2 regions of the Paenibacillus sp. N3/727 genome follow, and region 2 is predicted to be linked to the other one. Evidence: a T-box and tRNA genes for the amino acid it is inferred to sense, from the RefSeq annotation. Region 2 holds a T-box; the other holds one or more tRNA genes.
What was found. A T-box is a leader RNA that pairs with one kind of tRNA and senses whether it is charged. The one in region 2 lies ahead of trpS (tryptophan--tRNA ligase), so its partner is inferred to be a tRNA-Trp.
Positions count from the first base shown of each region.

Region 1: it has a tRNA-Trp gene. The T-box ahead of trpS (tryptophan--tRNA ligase) is inferred to sense a tRNA for this amino acid. The anticodon was not compared.

Region 1 is NZ_CP093336.1:5,466,309-5,473,722, reverse strand. Features, by position in the region: rRNA gene MNQ98_RS25570 (23S ribosomal RNA) at 1-1,245, shown strand, start outside; tRNA gene MNQ98_RS25565 (tRNA-Asn) at 1,310-1,385, shown strand; tRNA gene MNQ98_RS25560 (tRNA-Ser) at 1,391-1,482, shown strand; tRNA gene MNQ98_RS25555 (tRNA-Glu) at 1,499-1,573, shown strand; tRNA gene MNQ98_RS25550 (tRNA-Val) at 1,772-1,847, shown strand; tRNA gene MNQ98_RS25545 (tRNA-Met) at 1,867-1,943, shown strand; tRNA gene MNQ98_RS25540 (tRNA-Asp) at 1,978-2,054, shown strand; tRNA gene MNQ98_RS25535 (tRNA-Phe) at 2,084-2,159, shown strand; tRNA gene MNQ98_RS25530 (tRNA-Thr) at 2,181-2,256, shown strand; tRNA gene MNQ98_RS25525 (tRNA-Tyr) at 2,260-2,345, shown strand; tRNA gene MNQ98_RS25520 (tRNA-Trp) at 2,353-2,426, shown strand; tRNA gene MNQ98_RS25515 (tRNA-His) at 2,450-2,525, shown strand; tRNA gene MNQ98_RS25510 (tRNA-Gln) at 2,545-2,619, shown strand; tRNA gene MNQ98_RS25505 (tRNA-Gly) at 2,631-2,705, shown strand; tRNA gene MNQ98_RS25500 (tRNA-Cys) at 2,717-2,790, shown strand; tRNA gene MNQ98_RS25495 (tRNA-Arg) at 2,801-2,877, shown strand; tRNA gene MNQ98_RS25490 (tRNA-Leu) at 2,886-2,965, shown strand; gene MNQ98_RS25485 (hypothetical protein) at 3,387-3,692, shown strand; gene MNQ98_RS25480 (PspA/IM30 family protein) at 3,741-4,415, shown strand; gene MNQ98_RS25475 (PspC domain-containing protein) at 4,418-4,906, shown strand; gene MNQ98_RS25470 (PspA/IM30 family protein) at 4,908-5,597, shown strand; gene liaF (cell wall-active antibiotics response protein LiaF) at 5,807-6,451, shown strand; gene MNQ98_RS25460 (sensor histidine kinase) at 6,493-7,414, shown strand, end outside.
Region 2 is NZ_CP093336.1:6,054,392-6,061,805, reverse strand. Features, by position in the region: gene MNQ98_RS28280 (6-phospho-beta-glucosidase) at 1-371, shown strand, start outside; gene trpS (tryptophan--tRNA ligase) at 487-1,473, opposite strand; T-box leader at 1,527-1,809, opposite strand; gene MNQ98_RS28270 (SDR family oxidoreductase) at 1,919-2,773, opposite strand; gene uxuA (mannonate dehydratase) at 2,788-3,879, opposite strand; gene MNQ98_RS28260 (GntR family transcriptional regulator) at 4,022-4,702, opposite strand; gene uxaC (glucuronate isomerase) at 4,791-6,194, shown strand; gene MNQ98_RS28250 (glutaredoxin family protein) at 6,301-6,546, shown strand; gene MNQ98_RS28245 (metal-sensitive transcriptional regulator) at 6,675-6,998, shown strand; gene MNQ98_RS28240 (cation transporter) at 7,303-7,414, shown strand, end outside.

The sequences.
Region 1 (7,414 bases), 590 kb from region 2:
AATTCTAAGGCGCGCGGAAGAACTCTCGTTAAGGAACTCGGCAAAATGACCCCGTAACTTCGGGAGAAGGGGTGCCCCGGTAGTGTGAATAGCACGAGGGGGCCGCAGTGAAAAGGCCCAAGCGACTGTTTAACAAAAACACAGGTCTGTGCGAAGCCGTAAGGCGAAGTATACGGGCTGACGCCTGCCCGGTGCTGGAAGGTTAAGGGGAGTGGTTAGGAGCAATCCGAAGCTATGAACCGAAGCCCCAGTAAACGGCGGCCGTAACTATAACGGTCCTAAGGTAGCGAAATTCCTTGTCAGGTAAATTCTGACCCGCACGAATGGCGTAACGATTTGGGCGCTGTCTCAACGAGAGATCCGGTGAAATTTTAATACCTGTGAAGATGCAGGTTACCCGCGACAAGACGGAAAGACCCCATGGAGCTTTACTGCAGCTTGATATTGGATTTGGGTACGATCTGTACAGGATAGGTGGGAGCCTAAGAAACAGGAGCGCAAGCTTCTGTGGAGGCGCCGTTGGGATACCACCCTGATCGTATCTAGGTTCTAACCTAGTACCGTGAACCGGTGCGGGGACAGTGTCTGGTGGGCAGTTTGACTGGGGCGGTCGCCTCCTAAAGAGTAACGGAGGCGCCCCAAGGTTCCCTCAGAATGGTTGGAAATCATTCGAAGAGTGCAAAGGCATAAGGGAGCTTGACTGCGAGACCTACAAGTCGAGCAGGGACGAAAGTCGGGCTTAGTGATCCGGTGGTACCGCATGGAAGGGCCATCGCTCAACGGATAAAAGCTACCCTGGGGATAACAGGCTTATCTCCCCCAAGAGTCCACATCGACGGGGAGGTTTGGCACCTCGATGTCGGCTCATCGCATCCTGGGGCTGAAGTAGGTCCCAAGGGTTGGGCTGTTCGCCCATTAAAGCGGTACGCGAGCTGGGTTCAGAACGTCGTGAGACAGTTCGGTCCCTATCTGTCGTGGGCGTAGGAAATTTGAGAGGAGCTGTCCTTAGTACGAGAGGACCGGGATGGACGTACCGCTGGTGCACCAGTTGTTCCGCCAGGAGCATGGCTGGGTAGCTACGTACGGAAGGGATAAGCGCTGAAAGCATCTAAGCGTGAAGCCCCCCTCAAGATGAGATTTCCCAATTAGTAAGACCCCTTGAAGACGACGAGGTAGATAGGTTGGAGGTGGAAGTGCAGCAATGCATGGAGCTGACCAATACTAATCGGTCGAGGGCTTATCCTAAATATTCGCAAATAACGTTTCGTATCTAGTTTTCAAGTGATTAAACACTTGAATTGAATAATGTTCCCTGATAGCTCAGTTGGTAGAGCACTCGACTGTTAATCGAGTTGTCACAGGTTCGAGTCCTGTTCGGGGAGCCATTTATGGAGAGGTGTCCGAGTTGGCCGAAGGAGCACGATTGGAAATCGTGTAGGCGCCAAAAGCGTCTCGAGGGTTCGAATCCCTCTCTCTCCGCCACTATATATTTCAGTAAGGCCCGTTGGTCAAGGGGTTAAGACACCTCCCTTTCACGGAGGTAACAGGGGTTCGAATCCCCTACGGGTCACCATTTATTTGCTTGCTTCTGGGGATGAGAATCCCAATGGTTCGTCGAAGCATAGACATCGATAGGAATACTTCGCAGTCTCGAACAAAGTGAGAGTATCCCCTACGGGTCACCATTTATTTGCTTGCTTCAGGTTTTTATGCAAGATTAACTCTTGATAAGTGAGTAGTAATTTGATAAGATAAAAGTCGGTTTAATTATGGAGGCTTAGCTCAGCTGGGAGAGCATCTGCCTTACAAGCAGAGGGTCGGGGGTTCGAACCCCTCAGCCTCCACCATATATACACCTTTTAATGACGCGGGGTGGAGCAGTTCGGTAGCTCGTCGGGCTCATAACCCGAAGGTCGTAGGTTCAAATCCTGCCCCCGCAACCAATTATATCGCTATATAACAGCGATAGTGCCTTGTGGAACTGTGGTGTAGAGGCCTAACATGCCTGCCTGTCACGCAGGAGATCGCGGGTTCGAATCCCGTCAGTTCCGCCATTCTTCATTATAACCGAAAGAGCTTTTATGGCTCGGTAGCTCAGTCGGTAGAGCAGAGGACTGAAAATCCTCGTGTCGGCGGTTCGATTCCGTCCCGAGCCACCATTTGTTTTAACAACTGTATACGCCGGTGTAGCTCAACTGGTAGAGCAACTGACTTGTAATCAGTAGGTTGGGGGTTCAAGTCCTCTCGCCGGCACCACATGGAGGATTAGCGAAGTGGCCAAACGCAGCAGACTGTAAATCTGTTCTCGTCCGAGTTCGGTGGTTCGAATCCATCATCCTCCACCAGTTTTATAGGGGCATAGTTTAAAGGTAGAACAGCGGTCTCCAAAACCGTTAGTGTGGGTTCAATTCCTGCTGCCCCTGCCAATAGAACTATGATTTTGAATATGGCGGTCGTGGCGAAGGGGTTAACGCACCGGTCTGTGGCTCCGGCATTCGTGGGTTCAAGTCCCATCGATCGCCCCATATTTTTCAAAAGTCATATTGGGGATTAGCCAAGCGGTAAGGCAACGGACTTTGACTCCGTCATGCATAGGTTCGAATCCTATATCCCCAGCCATTGATTTTTATGCGGACGTGGCTCAGCGGTAGAGCATCGCCTTGCCAAGGCGAGGGTCGCGGGTTCGATTCCCGTCGTCCGCTCCATTTTTGTTTTTGGCGCCATAGCCAAGTGGTAAGGCACAGCTCTGCAAAAGCTTTATCCCCAGTTCGAATCTGGGTGGCGCCTCCATTATAACTATGTGCCCTTAGCTCAGCTGGATAGAGCGTTTGACTACGAATCAAAAGGTCAGGAGTTCGAATCTCTTAGGGCACGCCATTAAGTAAGCCGGTGTGGCGGAATTGGCAGACGCGCGCGACTCAAAATCGTGAGGGAAACCGTGGGGGTTCGAGTCCCTTCACCGGCATCATCAAAAAGAACGTGGATATTATCCACGTTCTTTTTTTGTGTTCTGTGGTTGAGCGCGGTCATACAACGCGCAGTGTGGCGTTGGGGGTTACGCACGGCCCATATTTTTACTATAGAGTAAAGAGGCTAGAGAGTGAGATATTGGATACTTTCACTTTCATACGTTCCTAATGATGTTATGGCGGAAGAATAAACGGATAAGCAGCAATAGTAAGAACTGCGAATGATGGCATGGTGCTGTTATTCGCTATTTGTTGTAGTCGTGTTTAGACTGAGGTCTTATCCCTTCCCCGACTTAGGTCGAGGATGAAAAACCGTCCAGGGTCCGTTTTAGATTGAATAGAAATAACCTAAAATAAGGTCATAAGGTTGAACAAGTCACAAACGAATGATAAATAAGACGGAAAGGCGGTGTATAAATGAGAAGCACAAAAGATAATGGAATGGGAATCCTCCTTATTGGTTTGGGCGCGTTAGTATTACTTGGCGTATTCGGTCCATTCCTTGGATGGTTGTTCAGCTTACTGATACCACTGGCGATGATCGCACTTGGCTATTACGGAATCCGCCGCGGTAACACGTTCTTCGGCTGGATCATACTAGGTATCGGCGTATTGTCGCTGATCGGTAAGCTTTCCTGGCTGTTCGGTCCGATACTTGGGATTGTCTTGATCGTCTACGGAGTGTCCCGATTTAAAGGTGGAAATGGCCGTCGTTACTACTAATAAACCTGTAACATAATGAACTTGATAGAAGAGGAGGATAAAGAAAATATGAGTGTTTTTCGACGCATAAGGGACATCACGGCTGCCACTCTAAATGAGAAGCTTGAACAAAGTCAGGATCCAGTTCGATTGATTGATCAGTTTCTACATTCTACCCGGCGGGACATTACGGAGGCTGAGAAGCTACTGCAACAGTGTGAGTCTCATACACGACAATTGAAGCTGCAGGTAAGCCAAGCTGAGACGATGAAGAACAAACGGGAAGAACAAGCACTTCTGGCACTGAAAGCTGGGGAAGACCATTTGGCGAAACTGGCTCTTCAAGAAAAACTGATCTATGAAGAAAAGATTGAACAGTATGAGGGGCTGTTAATGACCAGCCGCGAATCGCTCAGAGAAGTAGAAGAACAGCTGGGTGAGCTTCGTATGGAATATCAGTCGGTATACAGTAAGCGTCAGTATTATGTTGCTCGGATGGAGACACTGCGACTTCAGCAAAAAATGAATGAGCGTACAGGATCTTATGGTGGCCAAGATGTACCGAAAATGTTCAACCGGTTGGATGACCGTCTCAACGATTGGGAGCTTGAAGCAAAGAGTCTCCGCGACATTCGTAAAATGGGCCAAGAGTATCTGGTTCAGACTGGTGAAAGTGTTTCGACCGTGTTGGATCGCGAGCTTGCCCGTTTGAAGGAGAAGCTGAATAACAGCGGAAAGGAGTAAATATGACAAGATTGTACCGTTCTACCAGAGATAAAATGTTCACCGGGTTGATAGGCGGATTGTCTGAAACGTTCGGTGTAGAAACAACCCTGCTCCGTATTATATTTGTCATCAGTATCTTCTTTACTGGCGGTACGACATTATTGATTTATTTGATCGCTTCATTGGTCATTCCGAAGGAACCTTATTATCACGATCCATATGGCCCGAGCGGCCCAGGCCGTGGTCAGAACAATTACCATTATGGACCGAACGGCTCATATGGCGGCTATAACAACCGTCCTGGCGGAACTTATCGTGATGACCGGGACAACTTTGGACCGAGAAATGCAGGACCGTCATCTTATGACAGAGGATATGCCTCTAGACATGAGGAAGCGCCAGAGGCTGATCTGGATTCCATGATGAAGGACATAGAGAAGAAGGCTATGAAGAAAGAAATAGAAGAACTTAAGAAAAAACTATCGAAGTATGAGAAGGGAGATTTATAAAATGGGAGTATTTAAAAGAATTAAAGATATGACAAAAGCATCGGTGAACGAGTTGCTCGATAAGGTTGAAGATCCAATTGTTATGCTGAATCAATATTTGCGCGACATGGAAGCAGAAATTCACGAGGCAGAGGTAACGGTTGCTAAGCAAATGGCTAATGAGCGCCGCATGAAACAACGTGTGGAAGAAGCCGTGAAAATGGCTGCTCAGCGTGAAGCTCAAGCAGAACTGGCTTTGAAGAACGGTCAAGAGGAAGTTGCACGTAAGCTTCTGGAAGAGAAAATATATTTTGATCAAAAAGAAACAGAATACACAGAGCTTCACCTGCAGTCTGAAACTCAAGCCAAAGAATTGGTTGCTCAGCTTCATGAAATGAAGGATGAGTTCTACAAAATGCGCAACAAGCGTAATGAGCTTGTAGCTCGTGCTCAAATGGCTAAAGCGAAGAAGCAAATGTCGCAAGTAAGTAGTCTGCACTCGATCGAAAGCGGCAGCGCCTCGATGGGCTTCCACCGCATGGAAGAAAAGATAATGCAGTTGGAAGCAGAAGCGGATGTAATGCGTGCACCATACCGTCCGAACAACGTAGCTTACACTAGTCCTGTGGACGTTGAAAAGCAGATGAAAGTGGATGAGCAGCTTAACGCTCTCAGAAACAAAATGAATGGTGGCTCTGCAAAAGAAGAGTAAAAGGAAGAAGCAAGTCAGGATTTTATAAAAGAAGTATTCGTAAAACTAGGAAATGTGATAAACTACTGAATGAACTTGATGTACGGATATTGGGGTATCCTTCATAATTTCGAGGTAATCCGTTCAGTATATAATGGTAAGCCATACGGTGCGGATCCCCGCACTGTTTTGGCTTTTCATGGCTTATAATCATCGTGGGGAGGTGCGGCATGGATAGAAATCGCTGGATTGCATTTGGATTGATTGGCATCGGTGTGTTTATGCTTTTCGGCAGATGGTTTGGTTTCTTTACCATCGTCGCTCTTCTACTGATGGTTGCAGGTATTCATCAGATTCGAAGCGGCTCTGTCCGAAAGGGATATATTATACTTGGTGTAGGAACCGTCCTGCTTCTTCTGGATCACCTAATGCTCATTATCGGAATCGGCTTGTTGTCGCTCGGAATATTTTATGGGAAAGCACGCCGTGCTCACGAAAATGACCGATTCGTTCAAAGGCAGAATTTTATGTCCAACTTTGATTGGGACAGTGCTCCATGGGTCATGAAGAGTATGAGCGTGTGGCATGTCCTTGGTGAAGCTGATGTGGATTTGTCGCTTGCATTGCCAGAGGAACGTAGTACGGTTATGATGTTCCATGGTATTCTTGGAGATATCGATTTAGCGTTACCTGACTATTATGGTGTAGAGATTGAAGCATTTGTTCTTTTTGGATCTATAGACATCGGCAGGCAGCGGGAGACCGGAATCATGAATCGTCTGAACTGGAAATCGCCGAACTATGAATCTAGTGAATATAAAGTGAAGTTTATCGTTTCATATCTTGGTGGTGATCTCAACATACGCCTGGTTTGATCCAAGATACCGCAAAGTGAGGAAAGCAGGAGGGCTGCCCGATGAAATCGGAGAAAAAGGCTAATATCATTACCCGAAGTATCCGTGAGGGCACCCTTCTGGGCTTTGTGGTTATGCTGGTTACGCTGTACATTTTATATACATACGACTATTTGAAGCCTTTTGATTCCTGGAGGAATGGTATTCAAGCAGGGATAACGTTAGTGCTTTTACCGGTTAGCTTGGGAGCTGTGTATGGTTTTTTTCAGAGCTACCGGATAAAACGAAGGCTTGATGGGGTTAGGGAAACCTTAGTCACTTGGGAAAAAGGCGGCGTAACTTCAGCTATCATGCCCGACATGGGAGAGGATGAGGTAGGACGCCTTGGAGAACAGCTGGGACGGATCAGTAAACGCTGGGAGGAGCAAGTGAATTCGCTTCAGCGTTTATCTACCAACAACGCACAACTGGCTGAACAGGCCCGTGTAACGGCCATTGTGGAGGAGAGGCAGCGTCTGGCACGGGAGCTTCATGATTCGGTATCTCAACAGCTGTTCGCCATATCGATGACGGCCACTGCCGTTGGTCGTACGCTAGAAAAGGATTTTGGTAAAGCACAGCGGCAAGTAGCTCTGATTGAGGAAATGTCCGCGGTAGCTCAGTCGGAAATGCGGGCACTCCTGCTTCATTTGCGCCCGGTATACCTGGAGGGTAAAGCACTTGAGCAGGGTCTCCGTGAACTGATACGGGAGCTGCAGATTAAAGTCCCAATGGAGATTACATTGGAAATGGATGAAGGAGTAACCCTTGTGAAAGGGATTGAGAATCATCTATTCCGCATTATCCAAGAAGCGATGTCCAATACGTTGAGACATGCCAAAGCGGACAGAATGGACATCCGCATTCAGCGGAAGCAAAACACGGTGCGTGTTACGCTGCGGGATGATGGGGTGGGGTTTGAGGTGGATGAGAAAAAACAAACCT
Region 2 (7,414 bases):
CTGAAGCAGCGGTGAATCTGATGAATTCCATCTACAACGACAAACGTGATATTCAGGCATTGAACGTAGCGAACGGCAATACTTTCGATTTTCTGCCGTCGGATGCGAGCATTGAGGTCAACTGCGTAGTGACAGGACAAGGTCCGGTTACATTGGCGCCCAAGAACGTTCCGGAGCATGTAAAAGGCCTAATGCATGCGGTGAAAGTATACGAGAAGTTAACGATTGACGCGGCAGTAACTGGCGATCGCGGCATTGCTCTGCAAGCGCTGGCTCATCATCCGCTCGTTCCTTCCGTTGATGTGGCCAAGAAGGTGCTGGATGAGCTGTTGGAAGCACACAAACCATACTTGCCTGCATTCTTTAAATAATTGACTAGATATTGGACTAATCCTATGGTTTTATAGTAAAAGGCCTCCCGTAGAAGAGGAAGATGCAGCCTGGTGCGGCTGTTGTCATCCTCTTCTTGGGAGGCTTTTCATTTGTTTAGAACGTTACAAATCCCATAGCGCGTTTCGCGGCAAGCAGTGTGTTCTGAGCAGCTTCATTGGCACGGCGGGCGCCGTCTTTCAGAATATTGTCCAGCTCTTCAGAATGGACGATTTCATGGTATGTTTTCTGGATCGGCTCCAGCTTGGTAATGACTACTTCCGCCAATTCCTTTTTAAGCGCGCCGTAGCCTTGGCCTTCATAGCGCTTCTCAATCGTCTCAATGGAATCGCCTGAAAATACGGAATAAATCTCAATCAGGTTGCTGACCTCAGGTTTGGTATCCCAGTCATAACGGACGTTCATTTCGGAGTCCGTTACGGCTCTGGAGAACTTTTTGCGGATTACGGCCGGGTCATCAAGAAGCGACACGTAGCTGTTCTGGTTCGGGTTGCTTTTGCTCATTTTACTGGATGGATCGTCGAGACCCATGATTCGTGCACCCGTGTCCTGGATGATCGGCTCAGGCAGCACAAATGTATTACCGAACTTATTATTAAATCGCGTAGCCAGATCGCGTGTCAGCTCGATATGCTGCTTTTGGTCATCCCCGACAGGTACGTGAGTAGTCCGGTAGAGCAAGATGTCGGCAGCCATCAGAACCGGATAAGTGAACAGGGCTGAGCTGACGGTATCCTTACCTTCGGACTTGTCTTTAAACTGCGTCATCCGGCTCAGTTCACCGAAATGTGCCTGTGTCTCCAGCAGCCATGAAAGCTCGGCGTGAGCAGGTACCTGTGACTGAAGGAAAATGACAGCCTTCTTCGGGTCGATGCCTGCGGCAATGTACAGGGCGGCAATGTCCCGGGACCGCTGGTGTAGCTCTTTGGGGTCCTGATACACCGTTACTGCGTGCAGATCAGGGATGAAGAAGTAGCATTCATAGTCGTGCTGGTTAGCCACAAATTGGCTCAGTGAGCCGCTGTATCCTCCAATGTTCAAATCTCCGCTGGGCTTGATACCTGACAGCATTCTTTTGTTCATATTGATTGACCTCCTTAGGTTTATGAAAAAATAAAAAAACACCTCGCCCCTTGCTCAGGGACGAAGTGTTTGACTCCGCGGTACCACCACTTTTCGGCAACCATGTGCCGCACTTTAACATGACGGGAAGAAAGGCTTTAAGTCTGAATGCCTGTTCCGATCACTTCTCCCATGGTAACGGGGGAGAGCCGTCAAAGCCTACTGGCCTGCCGGGCAGGGGTTCGGTTTGAAGCGAAGGGACCCATTCACATACCTCATTGTACCGGACCTCACACCTGTCGCCGGCTCGCTTGGACAATGATGGATAAGCTACTATTTTCCCTTCATCGCTTTCGTGTATTCGTTCCTATAAAGATGCCATATTTCAGAAAGATCGTCAAGCGGGCAACTATCTAGTATAAAAAATCCCTGAGCTTATAGGCTCAGAGAGTAGGGCTGGGTGATATTACACACCAGAGTATGCCATAAATCCGCCGTCCACCGGAATGACGGTTCCTGTTACGAATCCGGATGTCTGCTCATCCACCAGCCAGAGGACCGTACCGAGCAGATCTTCCGGCACGCCAAACCGCCTCATGGGGGTATGGGTAATAATTTTATGAGAGCGTTCGGTCAATGAGCCGTCTTCATGAGTCAGCAGTTTGCGGTTCTGCTCCGTCAGGAAGAAGCCCGGGGCAATGGCGTTGACCCGGATGCCGGACTCGGCTAAATGCACAGCCAGCCACTGCGTGAAGTTGTTGATTGCGGCTTTCGCAGCACTGTAGGCAGGCACCTTGGTCATCGGCGACGGTGCGCTCATCGATGAAACGTTGAGCACGACTGCGCCCGGACGGCCGAGCATGCTATGGCCGAATATTTGCGTCGGGATAAGCGTACCGATGAAATTCAGATCCATAACACTCCGGAACCCGGGAACGCTGAGGTCAAAAAAGGTGGAAACCTCAGGTTTCTCAAAATCCTCCGGCCGAAAAACTTCGTTAGTCGTATTGGCATCCTTGTGATTGCCACCGGCTCCGTTAATGAGAATATCGCACGGTCCTAACAGCTCACGTACCGACTGCTCGGCATGGCGCACGCTGTCTGCATCGGTGACGTCGCATACGACAGCAACCGCTTCGCCGCCTGCTGCCTTAATCTCGCCCGCAACGAGTTGGCCTTTCTCCACTGTGCGGTTCAGCACGGCTACTTTAACGCCCTGGCGGCCCAGCTCCAGCGCCATTGCGCGGCATAAGACACCGGAACCGCCTGTTACAACAGCTACTTTTCCTTCAAGAGCAGGATGCTTCGGAAGTTTCGTGATCTGCGGAGATTCATTCATACGGTGGAAGCCTCCTTTTCCTTGACGATTCTGGACCTCTCCAAGGAATCCCATACACCCCATAAATACATGATGCCGAGTGCACGGTCATACAGTCCGTATCCCGGCCGGCACTCCTCACCCCAGATATGACGCCCGTGATCGGGTCTGCAGTATCCATTGAAACCGTTGTCATTATAGGCTTTAACAATGCCGGCGATATCAACGGTTCCATCCTGCGTCCGGTGTGACGTCTCGATGAAATCTCCGTTATCAAATACTCGCACGTTACGGATATGCGTAAACGGAATCCGGTCATGGAATTCATGGATCATCCCGATGATGTCATTGTCAGGATTCGCTCCGAGAGATCCACTGCACAGTGTTATGCTGTTCGACGGACTGTCGTACAGCTTCAAGAATCTGCGGATATTATCCTGACTCGTAATGACACGAGGCAGCCCAAAGATTGGCCAAGGCGGATCATCCGGGTGAATCGCCATTCTAATGCCGCATTGCTCTGCCGCCGGAATGACGGCGTTCAGGAAATACTCTAGGTTGTTCCACAAATCCTCTTCCGTCACGTTCCGGTAGGCCTCGAATAGGGAAGTTAAATGAGCAAGGCGATCCGGTTCCCAGCCGGGCATGGTCAGTGTGCTATTTTCATTTATGTTACGTACCAGCTCCATCGGATCAATGCCATGAATCAATGCCATTTCGAAAAAGAGTGCCGTTGATCCGTCGCCAGTAGCCCTATGCAGATCCGTACGCACCCAGTCAAACACCGGCATGAAGTTGTAACAGATGACTTTGACGCCGACCTGCGCCAGCTTCTCCATCGTGCGGATGTAGTTGGTTATGTAGTGATCGCGGGAAGGAAGGCCCAGTTTAATGTCCTCGTGCACATTCACACTTTCAACTACATCCAGATGAAGTCCGTACGCTTCTGCTTGTTTATGGACTTCCTGAATCCGTTCCATCGGCCATTCCTCACCGACCGGGATATCGTGCAGTGCCCATACGATGCCTTCTACGCCGGGAATTTGTCTGATCTGGTCAAGCGTGACCGTATCATTGCCATCGCCGAACCAGCGGAATACCATACGCATTTTTCCACCGCCTCTTCCATATAGGGATTCGAAACAAACCATGGCTTAGCAAGAAGAAACGACTTCGTCGTTCTTTTTAAAAGGGCGACTGCGTTTCTTCGAGAAATATAAGGAAAGTGTACAAAATAAAATTTTGACTTTCTTATATTTTAAAATAATCCGGGTGCTTCTCCTTGAGCACGGTCAAATTCGAGATGATCAGGCTCAAATGCTCCTGCATGACACGCTCGGCATAATCACTGTCATGTCTGCGGATCGCGTCAGCCATTACTCGGTGCTGCTCATACAGGTGGCCCCAATGCGGATCAGCAGACAGCCACAGCATCCGGCTTCGGTTCAGGTGAGCGTTCATCTGCTGAATGACGTTCCAGGTTCCTTGCTTGCGGCAACCTTCGAATAAAATCCGGTGAAATGCCTCATCCAACTCGAACATTTGCTTGCCGTCGTGCCGCTCAATGCTTTCCTTCTGCTGTGCCAGATTGGCTTCCAGCTCTGCGAGTTTATCCTCTGGGAAAGATTCGCAGGCAAGGCTGATGACCGCCTTCTCCAACTGCTCCCGCATGAAACGCGCTTCCTCGACGAGCTCGGGATCTATAAGCGACACCCGGGTTCCCCGCTGCGGCAGCACCAGCACCAGCCCTTCTTGGGCCAGGCGGACAAAGCTTTCACGGACCGGTGTCCGGCTTACGTCGAAGGCAAGGGACATCTCCTTCTCGGACAGCGTCGTCCCTGGCGGAAGCTCCAGGCTCACAATCTGCTGCTTCAGCTTGTTGTACACGATATTTCCGGCTGATCCGGGTTGCATACGCAAAGAATTTTCCACTTGAATCATCTCCTGTCGTTCCATACTACCATACTTGTATGGTAGTATGGAACTGGTTATTCAGACAAAATCGTAGGAGGGAACAAGTATGAGTCGTTTCGATACAGAATCATTGTTGCTCACCAGTAAAAGCGCCCGAAAGCTTTATTACGATTATGCTGTGGAAATGCCTGTTTTTGATTATCATAACCATTTGAGTCCGCAAGATATTGCCGAGAATCACCAGTTCCGCAATTTGACGGAAATGTGGCTGGATGGGGACCATTATAAATGGAGAGCTCTGCGCTGGCTTGGTGTAGACGAAGAGCTAATTACAGGAAATGCCTCCGATAAAGACAAGTTTATGGTTTGGGCCAAAAGTGTCCCGCGTATGGCTGGAAATCCGCTGTACCATTGGACACATCTGGAGCTGTCCCGTTATTTTGGCATACAAGAGCGGCTGACTGAGCACAATGCGGAGGAAGTGTGGGACCGCTGTAACGAGCGGCTGCAGGATTCATCTCTGCGTGCAGCAGGCATACTGGAGAAGTTTAAGGTCAAGGTGGCTTGCACGACCGATGATCCCATAGACAATCTCGAATTCCACCGGAGTATCAGAAATAACCCCGACATCAAAACGGTTGTCACTCCGACTTTTCGTCCGGACCGAGCTCTAGATATTTCACATACCGGATTTGCTGGATATGTACAGGAACTGGGAGAGTCCGCTAATGTAACGGTCGATACCTATGCGGGACTCATTAACGGATTGGAGAAGCGAATTTCTTACTTTCACGAGCAAGGGTGCCGCCTGTCGGATCACGGGTTTGGTGCTTTTCCGTATACAGCTGCTACAGAAGAGGAAGCAGCGGAAATTTACAGCAAAGCAATGCAAGGAGTGGCCATTACATCCGAAGAGGAAAGTAAATACCGCACCTTTACCTTGTTGGCGCTCGGCCGGATGTATTGCGCCCGTGGATGGGTTATGCAGCTGCATATCGGAGCGATCCGTAACAACAACGCGCGAATGTTCGTAAAGCTCGGCAAGGACAGCGGGTATGACTCCATTCTCGACTTTCATTTAGCAGCATCATTGAACGCGTTTTTAAGTGAGCTGGATCGGAATCATGAACTGCCCAAAACGATTGTCTACAGCCTGTACCCGGCACAGTATGAAATGATCGCTGCCACCATTGGCAACTTTCAATCCTCAGAAGTTGAAGGGAAGCTTCAGCTCGGTTCAGCCTGGTGGTTCCATGATCAGAAGGAAGGTATGCTCCAGCAGCTGAAGGCCTTATCCTCGATCGGTCTAATCAGTACCTTTGTTGGCATGCTGACCGACTCCCGCAGTTTTATGTCCTTCCCGCGTCATGAATATTTCCGCCGAGTCCTGTGTGGTCTGTTCGGGGAGTGGATCAAAGATGGTGAGTTACCGGCGGATTATGATTATATTGGTGGCATCATCCAGGATATCTGCTACAGGAACGCTGAACGCTATTTTGAGATCCGTTGATATCAGGGAAGGACTATTTTTTCTTAATGGTGGATAGGGTGGGGGGCTATATGATATGATGAAACTCAATAACGGATGTTTCATTATTCTTTAAGGAGGCCTTCCGATGAAAAAGTTGAAAGTGGAAGTATATACAACGCCAACCTGTGAAGACTGCAGAAACTTCAAGAAATTTTTGAATGACCATGAGATAAGCTATAAGGAATATAGTATCGCCAATGAGCCGAAATATGCTGAAGAGCTCCGCAAACGCTCCGGAAAGACGCTTGTTCCTACGATATATATTAATGATCAAGAGTTTTTCGGTTTTGTGTTTAACCGACAGGAGATTGAAAAGCTGCTGTTAGGCTAACCATAATCAAGGACAGGTTTAGGCGGTTGTTTTTATCAAATATATTAAGATTCAGCAGATATGTCAGGCATCTATACGGATAGACAGCAGTTATTATAAAATATGTATACCAGAGAGGGGGATCACAAGTGACTGCAGAAAATCAATCACATGCGTCATGTGCAGTTCCAGGTGAACGCAAAAGCCATCATTCCGACAAAACTAAAAGCAATCTGATCAGTCGGTTGAATCGGATTGAAGGTCAAATCCGCGGAGTAAAAGGGCTTATCGAGAAAGATACTTACTGTGATGATGTCTTAAACCAGATTTCATCGATCCAGTCAGCGCTGAACGGTGTCGGTAAGCTGCTGTTGGAGCATCACATGAAGAGCTGCGTGATCGAGAGAATTCAGGAAGGCGACGATGAAGTTATTTCAGAACTTCTGGTCACCATGCATAAGTTGATGAAATAAGTTTAATTCATTAGAGAAGGCGTAAAGCTGTGTAAAGGGAAGTACCCGGAACTGCTGATATAAGCGCGTTTATCGTCTGCCACCCATTTTCGGTGTGGCAGTATTATTTTTACAGGAATATGAAATTTATCGCTTGACAAATATAGGGTAGGGGGGTAAACTACAAAATGTAAAGAGCTGAAAATGTCAACTGGCCAGAACATGAAGCTAGACAACAGCTCAGATAGATAACAAGTATAAGCGGCAGATAGCATGATAACGATAAAGTCAGCAAGCTGCAATATATCAAAAAGGAGAGATTATAATGCAGAACGTTACGCTTAATGTAACAGGAATGTCGTGCGGACACTGTGTCAATTCCATTGAAGGTGCAGTTAAAGAGCTCGGAGCCCATGCAAAGGTAAATCTCGGTGAAG